One region of the Kitasatospora sp. LaBMicrA B282 genome, then DNA from elsewhere that is predicted to be linked to it. Evidence: riboswitches for the same ligand, from Rfam matches in the RefSeq annotation. Region 1 holds a riboswitch; each other region holds the start of a gene.
The links. Region 1 has a riboswitch for cobalamin ahead of ACQRUO_RS01910 (CbtB domain-containing protein). Riboswitches for the same ligand answer to the same signal wherever they lie in the genome.
Positions count from the first base shown of each region.

Region 1 (3,263 bases):
CCCGACCAGGCCACCGAGCAGCTCGACCGCCAGGCGATCGGCGAGCTCCGCCGGATCGGCGACCGGTTCGGGCTCGCGATCCGGCAGCGACAGCGGGAACAACCCGCCGAGCGCCGGCTGCCAACGGCTGTCCCCCAGCCCGTAGCGGAACAGCGCTCCGTCCAGGACAGCGACGCCGAAGGCCGGGGAGATCAGCCGGGCGACCAGCCCGAGGTGGGTGACCGAGGCGGCCACCCGCTCCTCGACCGCTTCGGGAGCCTGCCTGCCGGTCGCCGCCAGGTAGCCCCGGACGCCGGCGATCCGCTCGCGCAACACCGCTGGATCGTCCCGGAGTTCGGCCAGCGGCCGCCACGGATCGACCGGTTCGGTGCTCCCGTGGGTCTCGACAGCGAAGAACGGCCCGAGGGCCGCGACGCGCTGCGCGGTCGCGGCCCCGGGCGTGGTCTGCGTCATGCCGCGGCGACCGGCTCGGGACCGGCCGACACCGGCGCCGTCGCAGCGGCGCCACGGGGGTTGAGCAGTCGCTCGGCCATCGGTCCGAAGACCAGGCCGAGGGTGGACCAGAGCACCAACTGGGCGGCCACCGAGAGGAAGCGGAAGGTGAACAGGGTGTCCGCCGGGAAGCCCGGGTACACGATGGCGCCCTGGGGATCGGTCAGCGGCAGCGGCGTCTCGGTCGCGTGGTGGCCGAACTCCTGGACATTGTCGGACAGTTCACCGAGCGACGGCAGGACCGCCATGACGATCCCGATCGCCACGACGTAGCTGCCGACGGCGATCAGGGTCGCGTTCCAGTTGCCGAACCGGCCCTGCAGGCGCTTGCCGAGCCAGACCGCGAGCACCAGGAAGACCAACGAGCAGACCACCATGGCCAGGTAGAGGTTGCCGCGGTCGCGGATGGTGTCGGGGTGGCCGATCGACGGCGGGTTGGCCGGGTACTTGATGAACGGCACGAAGTAGACGCCGAGGAAGCCACCCAGCGCCACCAGCATGGCGAGCCCGCGCGGGCGGATCCTGCCGGTGCGGCCCAGGCAGATGGCGTAGGCGACGGCGAAGAGCGCGCCCATCGCGGTGCCGAAGAGCACCATGCCGACGCCGATGCCGATGTTGGCCTGGATGGTGCGGCTGAAGATGTCCGGACCGCCCATGTCCATGGGCAGGCCGGCGGCCTTGTCGAGGGCGCCCTGCGCCGCGTCCCGCCCGCTCTCGTAGTCGATCGCGGCCTGGATCTGCGGCTCGGCGAAGATCCGGGCGAAGACGAAGGCGAGCAGGCCGGCCACTGCGCCGGCGATGACGCCGCGCAGGATGATTCTCTTCTCCATGGTGGTGTGTTTCGCAGCTTCCGGTCGTCAGTGGCAGGGGAAGCCGAGGAAGTGGCGGGAGTCGTGCACGAACTCGTGGATGTGCATGTCCTTGCCGAACACGGAGTAGGCACCCTGGTCGACGCCGATGAAGTAGTAGACGGCCAGCGCGATCAGCGCGGTGACGACCAGCCAGGCAGCCGCCTTGGTCGCCGGGACCACGACCGGAACGGGCAGGGCACTGGGCCCGGGCATACTGGTGCTCACGGTTGAGCCTCCTTCAGGGGATCGTGCGTCCCGCTGTTCGATGGGGCGGACCGTGATGGCGTCGTATCTGACTCGCGAACCGCCCGGGGGCGTCCCGCTCACAGTGGCGCGACCGTGCTGGAGTTCCACCAGCTTCCTTACGCCATCACTACGCCCTCGAGGGTAGGGGCGCGGTGAGGGGCCGTCAATCGCCCGGCGCCCTTCGGCAGCCCGGTGCGAGGAAGATCACTCGTGTCCGCACGACCGGGCGCCGGGCGGCCCGAGGACGTCCGCGTGGCAGCACGTGGACCGCACGGCGGCATGGTCCCGCGGCGGTCCCGCCGCCCGGCGGGCCCGGTCCCGTTCCGCCCCGGCCAGCACCGCCGCGTGCACGGCGCGGGCCAGCCGCGCGCCCCAGGTGGAGCGCGGACCGCCGAACGGGTCGACCTCCCCGCCCGGTCCGGCCGTCCGCACGGCCACGCAGACCGCGTCCGACGGGGTCCCGGAGCAGTCGTAACCGGCGTCGAGCAGCGCCTGCACCTTGGCCTCGGTGGCAGTGGCGAGCAGGTTGACCAGGCCCGCGTCGGCGACCGCGGCGGGGACCACGGCCAGGATGTTGATGGTCCCGGGCACGTACCGGCCCGCCGGGACGAGCGCCGGTGCGGCGGGCTCGGCCGCCCAGGCCGGTACGCCGATGCCGGTGGTCACCACCGCGGTGACGCCGCCGTCCTCGGCCCAGGTGCCGTCGTCCACCTGGGCCGCCGTCATCAGTCCGACCCCCGGCCCGGTCAGCCCCTGCGCGGCCGCCAGCTCGGCCAGGTGCTCCGCCGGGTCCATCCGCCCGTAGCCCGGGCGCACCTGGGCGTTGAGCACCCAGCCGCGCTCACCGATCCCGCCGCCGAGGACCGCGCTGCTGACCATCCGCCAGCCCGGCCCGGCCCGCCAGACCAGCAGGTGCCGGCACGCCTCGTCCTCCCACCGGGCGGCCCTTGCCACCACCGGCCGGTACGTCTCCGCGGCGGTCACCCGCGCCCCCGGGGGTCCTCGTGCACCGGGTACGGGACGAAGCTGCTCGCCCGCTCGTCGATCACCAGCGGGCGGCCGAGCGGCGGCGCGGAGCGCTGCGGGCAGCTCGGCCGTTCGCAGACCTTGCAGCCCAGACCGATCGGGGTCGCGGCGGACTCGTCGGCGAGGTCGAGGCCCGCGGAGTACACCAGCCGCCCGGCGTGCCGCAGTTCGCAGCCCAGGCCGATCGCGAAGGTCTTCCCGGGCCGGCCCCACCCGCCCGGCGAGCGGGTCACCGCCCGCGCGGCCCACAGGTAGCGCTGCCCGTCGGGCATCGCCGCCACCTGGACGTGCACCCGCCCGGGCGAGGCGAAGGCCTCGTAGACGTTCCACAGCGGGCAGGTGCCGCCGGTGCGGGAGAAGTGGAAGCCGGTGGCGGACTGCCGCTTGGAGACGTTGCCGGCCCGGTCGACCCGGACGAAGGAGAACGGCACGCCGCGCAGCCTGGGGCGTTGCAGGGTGCTCAGGCGGTGGCAGACGGTCTCGTAGCCGACGCCGAAGTGGTCGGCCAGGTGCTCGATGTCGTAGCGGGAGGCCTCCGCCGCGGCGTGGAAGGCGCCGTAGGGCAGCACCAGGGCGGCGGCGAAGTAGTTGGCCAGGCCGATCCGGGTCAGCGACCAGGCGGACGAACCGTCCGGGCTGTCCTGGGCG
Region 1 is NZ_JBNQTI010000004.1:3,309-6,571, forward strand. Features, by position in the region: gene ACQRUO_RS01900 ((2Fe-2S)-binding protein) at 1-453, opposite strand, end outside; gene ACQRUO_RS01905 (CbtA family protein) at 450-1,322, opposite strand; gene ACQRUO_RS01910 (CbtB domain-containing protein) at 1,350-1,568, opposite strand; cobalamin riboswitch at 1,609-1,730, opposite strand; gene ACQRUO_RS01915 (adenosylcobinamide amidohydrolase) at 1,794-2,573, opposite strand; gene ACQRUO_RS01920 (short-chain fatty acyl-CoA regulator family protein) at 2,570-3,263, opposite strand, start outside.

Region 2 (3,263 bases), on a different contig from region 1:
CTGCACCCGCCCGAGCGGGGCACCGTCAAGCGTCGGCGGCGTCGCGCTTGGGCCAGCGCTGCTCCACCTTCGCCAGCCGCCAGTACGCCAGCGCGCAGGCCCAGACCACCACGAACAGGCCGACGATGACGAACCCGACGTTGTTCAGGTCGATGCCGGAGATCCAGTTGGTCACCGGGTCGCTGAGGTCCAGCTGGTCGTGCAGCACGCCGATGAGCTCGATGGTGCCGATCAGGAAGGCGACGGCGATCGAGAGCCCGGTGATGGTGAGGTTGTAGTAGACCTTGCGGGTCGGGTTGGAGAACGCCCAGTGGTAGGCGAAGTTCATGAAGGTGCCGTCGAGGGTGTCGAACAGGCTCATCCCGGAGGCGAACAGCAGCGGCAGGCAGAGGATCGCGTACCAGGGCAGGCCCGCCGCGGCGCCGGAGCCGGCCATGGCCAGCAGCACCACCTCGGTGGCGGTGTCGAAGCCGAGGCCGAACAGCAGCCCGATCGGGAACATCTGGCCGGGGCGGGTGATGGACTTGGTCAGCCGGCCGAGGATGCGGTTCAGGAAGCCGCGGTTGTCCAGGTGCTTCTCCAGCTCGTGCTCGTCGAACTGGCCGGCCCGCATGTCCTTGAAGACCCGGTAGATCCCGGCCAGCGACACCAGGTTGAGCGCGGCGATCAGGTACAGGAAGCCACCGGAGACGCTGGTGGACACCACGCCCAGCAGCTGCTTGGTGCTGGAGGTGTCGCTGGTCAGCGTGGTGGCGATGTGCGCACCGGCGGCGACCAGGCCGGCCAGCAGGCAGACGATGGTGGAGTGGCCGAGGGCGAACCAGAAGCCGACCGAGACCGGTCGCTTGCCGTCCGCCATCAGCTTGCGGGTGGTGTTGTCGATCGCCGCGATGTGGTCGGCGTCGAAGGCGTGCCGCATGCCCAGGGTGTAGGTGGTGACGCCGAGTCCGAGGCCGAACACCTGGGTGCCGACGGCGTAGTGGTGCGGGGCGACCATGGTGATCAGGACGCCGAAGGCGACGATGTGCATCGCGGCGATGACCGCGATCAGGCCGCCGGTGCGTATCCAGTCCTTCCTCTCCCACCGCAACGACGTGGCGGTGGTACTCGCGGGGGACTTCAGCACAGCGGTTTCGGGCAGGGTCATCCTGGGACAGCCTCTCCAGCACCTCGTGGACAGTTACTCGTCATGCGGTGCCGTGGCCGGTCTCCTGGCTGACAGGTCGAACGTCCGAACGTGCCCGGCCTTCCCAGGCGCACGCGGCGCCCAGTGGCCGCCCACCGCGCGGGGCGGTGGGTGTGGCGGTTCGGACTTCCTGATCACAGTGGCGAGGGCCGCTCCGGACTCCTGCGTCGAACGCGTCCAACGCGTCCGACCCAGCGCACCGGTCTTCCCGAGCACCACGGCGGGGGACACCGTAGGGCCCGGGCGGTGATCACCACAAGCCTGCGCAGGTACGCAGGTGTCGCAGGTCACAGCCGGGGCCGGCGGGTTTTGGACAGCAGTGGCGCCCGAGGCGAAGATGGGGCCATGCACCTGGTACCGGAGGAGCGCGCGCACCGGCGCCCCATCGACGAGCACACGGTCTGCGCGGCCGTCGCCGGCATCGGCGACCCGAGCGACGTGCGCAGTTGGGCCGCCCGCTTCGCCCTGCTCGCCGAGCCCGGGCGGCTCGCGGTGCTGCTGGCGGTGCACCGGGCCGGGCCGATCGCCGTCTCGGACCTGGCGATCGCCACCGGCATCAGCGAGACCGCGGTCTCCCAGACGCTGCGCATCCTGCGCACCTCGGGCACCGTGACGGCGGCCAAGGACGGGCGGGTGGTGCGCTACCGGCTGGCCGACCCGGCGGTGGCCGCCCTGCTCGACCCGATCCCCGCGCTGCCGCACACGGAGTGAGCAGAGTGCCCGGCCAGGTGGGCTGAGGCCCGCTCAGCGTGTGGTTGCCCGCCTCGGTGACCCGAGGTGCACTGAGCGGGCCCTCGGTGGCCCAAGGCCCGCTCAGCGCGGCGGGGCGCCGGTGCTGGCCCGCAGCACCACCCGGGCCGGCAGCCGCAACCGGGCCGGGGCGACCCCCGGCGGCGGGTCGGCCAGGGCCAGCCGGACCGCCTCGCTCCCCAACTGCTCCAGCGGCAGCCGCACCGTGGTCAGCGCGGGCACCAGGTCGGCGGCCGACGGCAGGTCCTCGAACCCCGCCACCGAGATCCGCCCCGGCACCGGCACCCCGCGCTCACGCAGTTCCGCCAGCACCCCCGTCGCACAGAGGTCGGCGAGGGCCAGCACGCAGCTCGGCCACCGCTCGACCGGCCGGCCGTCCAGCAGGTCGGCGATCGCCCGCCGACCGCCGGCCCTGGTCGGCTCGGCGTGCCGGACGTCCTGCGGTCCCAGCCCGATCCCCGCCTCCGTCAGCGCCGAGCGCACCCCCGCCAGCCGGTCCGCCGACACCCGGTACCGGCGCGGGCCGGCGATCACCGCGAACCGGCGGTGCCCGAGACCCGCCATCGTGCGGGCCAGCGCGGCAGCGCCGGCCTCGCTCTCCGGCAGCACGCAGGCGTGCTCCGCCCCCTGCTCGGTGATGCCCGCGACCCGGCCCCCGTCGGCCCGGTAGGCGGCCAGCGCCGCGTCGATCGCGCGGGCCGCGGCCGGGTCGGTGAACGCGGACCCGGCCAGCACGACGGCCCGCACCCGCTGGCCGCGCAACGCCAGGATGCCGCGCAGTTGGGCGTCCGGGTCGCCGTCGGTCTCCACCAGCAGCGGCAGCAGTCCGGCGGCGGCGGCCGCGCCGGACACCCCGCGGGCGATCGCCGCACCGGCCGGGTCGCCGATGTCGGGCAGCAGCAGGCCGACGTGCGCCGTGGTCGACCGGGCCAGCGCCTGGGCGGCCGCGTTCGGCAGGTACCCGAGCTCCGCGGCGCTGGCCCGCACCCGGTCCGCCAGCTCCTGGCCCACCGCCCGGGCCGAGCCGTTCAGCGCCCGCGACGCCGTCGCCGGCGACACCCCGGCGTGCCGCGCGACCTCGCTCAGCGTGACGCCCACGGTGCCCCGTGCCCTTCCGCGCGGCGCAGGCCGCCGGTCAGCGTAGACCAGCCCTTGTGCAGCAGTCCGCGGGCCTGCAGCCGGAGCATGTCGAGCCTGCGCGGCTCGTTGTAGAGGACGAAGTCGTCGTACCGGTGCACCCCGCGCCGCCCGGCGACCGCCCGGGCCGCGTCGCGCACCGCCACCAACTGAGCCACCGTCAGCTCCGGCGCCCGCTCGTCGGGCTGGT
Region 2 is NZ_JBNQTI010000023.1:35,613-38,875, forward strand. Features, by position in the region: gene ACQRUO_RS09535 (HoxN/HupN/NixA family nickel/cobalt transporter) at 26-1,147, opposite strand; cobalamin riboswitch at 1,185-1,421, opposite strand; gene ACQRUO_RS09540 (ArsR/SmtB family transcription factor) at 1,532-1,897, shown strand; gene ACQRUO_RS09545 (LacI family DNA-binding transcriptional regulator) at 2,000-3,034, opposite strand; gene ACQRUO_RS09550 (MBL fold metallo-hydrolase) at 3,019-3,263, opposite strand, start outside.
Region 2: another riboswitch for cobalamin. It lies ahead of ACQRUO_RS09535 (HoxN/HupN/NixA family nickel/cobalt transporter); the one in region 1 lies ahead of ACQRUO_RS01910 (CbtB domain-containing protein).

Region 3 (3,263 bases), on a different contig from region 1:
CCGCGCTGGGCCTTCACCGCCGCCGTGCTGGCCGGCGGCTCGCTGACGGTGCCGATGGTGCTGCAGGGTCAGGCGCAGAGCGCCCAGATCGCCTGGAACAAGACCGGGCTGACCGACCTCAGGAACTATCCGGACACGCTCTTCCTGTCCTGGCACGTGGGGCTCGCGGTGCTGGCCGTGGGTCTGCTGGGGCTGCTGGCGGCCCGCCGGCACGCCGCCCTGCTCGCGGCCTGGGCGCTGCTGCCGCCCCTGGTCACCTTCGCCACCGCGAGCTGGCTGCACCTCTTCCTCAACCGCTACCTGCTCTTCACGCTGCCGGCCTGGGCGCTGCTGGCCGCCGCGGCGGTCTGCCGCGTCGCCGGGCCGCTCACCCGCGGGGCCCGCCCCGCGCTGCCGCGCCGGCTGCTCGGCTGGGTACTGGTGGCGGCCGCGGTGGCCGGGCTCGGCTGGACGGCCTGGCCCGGGATCCGGGCGACCCACCAGGACCTGGTGGGCGAGCCGGACTACGACCGGCTCACCGCGATCGTGCTGCACGACCAGCAGCCCGGCGACGGGATCGTCTACAGCGGGGTCCTGCAGGAGCGGATGTCGATGGCCTACGAGCTGCGCCACGTCAGGACCGTGCCGAAGGATATCCTGCTGCAGAAGTCGGCCGCCGAGACCGGCCTCTACTCCGCCCAGGAGTGCGACGACCCCGACGCCTGCGCGGCCAACACCAACCGGATCTGGCTGGTGTCCACCGACCCCGGCGCCGACCCGCTGGCCGCACTCTCGCCGCAGACCGCCGAGGTGCTCCGCAGCCAGTTCCAGGCCACCCGGACCGAGGCCCTGCCGTGGGTCCGACTGGTCCTGCTGACCCGGGTCCACCCCTCCCGCCGGGCCTCGGTCGCGGACGACCTGGGCGACCACAACGTCCAGATGGCGCCGGGCAGCAGCTGATCCCGGGCGCCACCAGGCGCTGCCTCCCACACCCCTGCCGCCGGTCTTCGCTGGCACTCCCGGTAGCGTTTCGACGTCACCCGGTGTTCACCTTCTCCTTGGTCGCGACACTACATATGGGGTGCCTCGGTGGGGCCACCACAACATGTATGCTCGTCCTCGCTGTCGAAGCAGGGGAACCCGGTGCAAGTCCGGGACTGCCCCGCAACGGTGAGCGGTGTCGCCCAACGGCGCCCGCGGAGTCCGAGTACCTGCCGACGGCGTGCCACCGGCTTCCCCGCAGAGGCCTGCCAAGCACTGCAGTACCGTCCGGGCCGCGCGGGCAGGCCAGGGTGATGAGAGGCGCGTCGGGACCCCCCCGTCGGGCCGCTCTCCCCTGCCGCGCGCGAAACCCGGGACGCACCCCGTCCGACGCCGCCACAGGAGAGAGCGCCTTGACCGTCGCTGCCTCAGTTGCCCTGCCCTCCCAGGGTTCCGCCGCTGCCGCCCCGTCCGACCCCGGGACCGCGCTGCTCCGGCTGCTCACCGATTGCAGCACCGACCTCCCGCAGGTGGACCCCGGCCACGTCGCCGCCGCCGCGCTGCGCGGCCGCCACGCCGGCTCGGACTTCGCCGAGCTGCGCGGGCTGGCCGTGGACGCCGCCGCTTCGATGATCGCCGAGGACCCGCAGTACTCGAAGCTGGCCGCCCGCCTGCTGGCCCGGGAGATCTGGGACGAGGCGGACAGCCAGGGTGCCACCCTCTTCACCGCCTCGATCGCGGTCGGCCACGCCGAGGGCCTGATCGGCGACGGCACCGCCGCCTTCGTGGCCAAGCACGGCGCCGCGCTGAACGCACTGCTCGACGAGCAGGGCGACGACCGGTTCGAGTACTTCGGCCTGCGCACCGTGCAGTCCCGCTACCTGCTGCGCCACCCGATCACCCGCAAGGTGGTCGAGAAGCCGCAGCACTTCCTGCTCCGGGTGGCCTGCGGCCTGGCGGTCGGCGACACCGAGCAGTCGGTGGCCGAGGTGGCCGAGCTGTACCGGCTGATGAGCCGGCTGGAGTACCTGACCTCCTCGCCGACCCTGTTCAACTCCGGCACCCGGCACCCGCAGATGTCCAGCTGCTACCTGCTGGACTCGCCGCTGGACAACCTGGACTCGATCTACAGCCGGTACGCGCAGATCGCCCGGCTCTCCAAGCACGCCGGCGGCATCGGCCTGTCCTACTCCCGGATCCGCTCGCGCGGCAGCCTGATCCGCGGCACCAACGGCAAGTCCAACGGCATCGTGCCGTTCCTGCGCACCCTGGACTCCTCGGTCGCCGCGGTCAACCAGGGCGGCCGGCGCAAGGGCGCGGCCTGCGTCTACCTGGAGACCTGGCACGCGGACATCGAGGAGTTCCTGGAGCTGCGGGACAACACCGGCGAGGAGGCCCGCCGGACCCACAACCTCAACCTGGCGCACTGGATCCCGGACGAGTTCATGCGCCGGGTGAACGCCAACGCCGACTGGTCGCTCTTCTCCCCGGCCGACGTGCCCGAGCTGGTCGACCTGTGGGGCGCGGAGTTCGACGAGGCCTACCTGAAGGCCGAGGCGGCCGGCAAGGCCGTGCGCACCATCCCGGCGCAGACCCTGTACGCCCGGATGATGCGCACCCTGGCGCAGACCGGCAACGGCTGGATGACCTTCAAGGACGCCGCCAACCGGGCCGCCAACCAGACCGCGCTGCCGGGCCGCACGGTGCACTCCTCGAACCTGTGCACCGAGATCCTGGAGGTCACCGACGACTCGGAGACCGCGGTCTGCAACCTGGGCTCGGTCAACCTGGGCGCCCACGTGGCCGCAGGTGCCAGCGCCGAGGACCTGCTGAACGCCATGGACTGGGAGCGGCTGGACGCCACCGTGCGCACCGCCGTCACCTTCCTGGACCGGGTGGTGGACATCAACTTCTACCCGACCGTCGAGGCCGGCACCTCCAACTCCCGTTGGCGGCCGGTGGGTCTGGGCGTGATGGGCCTGCAGGACGTCTTCTTCAAGCTCAACCTCGACTTCGACTCGGCCGAGGCCGCACGGCTCTCCACGCTGATCGCCGAGCGGATCATGCTGACCGCCTACGAGCGCTCCAGCGAGCTGGCCGAGCAGTTCGGACAGCACCCGGCCTACGCCGAGACCCGCGCCGCCCGCGGCCAGCTGCACGTCGACCACTTCGCCGACGCCGCCCCGCAGTGGACCGAGCGTTGGGACGCGCTGCGCGCCCGGATCGCCCGCACCGGCCTGCGCAACTCGCTGCTGCTGGCGATCGCGCCGACCGCCACCATCGCCTCGATCGCCGGCGTGTAC
Region 3 is NZ_JBNQTI010000043.1:1,730-4,992, reverse strand. Features, by position in the region: gene ACQRUO_RS14740 (glycosyltransferase family 39 protein) at 1-939, shown strand, start outside; cobalamin riboswitch at 1,083-1,212, shown strand; gene ACQRUO_RS14735 (ribonucleoside-diphosphate reductase subunit alpha) at 1,374-3,263, shown strand, end outside.
Region 3: another riboswitch for cobalamin. It lies ahead of ACQRUO_RS14735 (ribonucleoside-diphosphate reductase subunit alpha); the one in region 1 lies ahead of ACQRUO_RS01910 (CbtB domain-containing protein).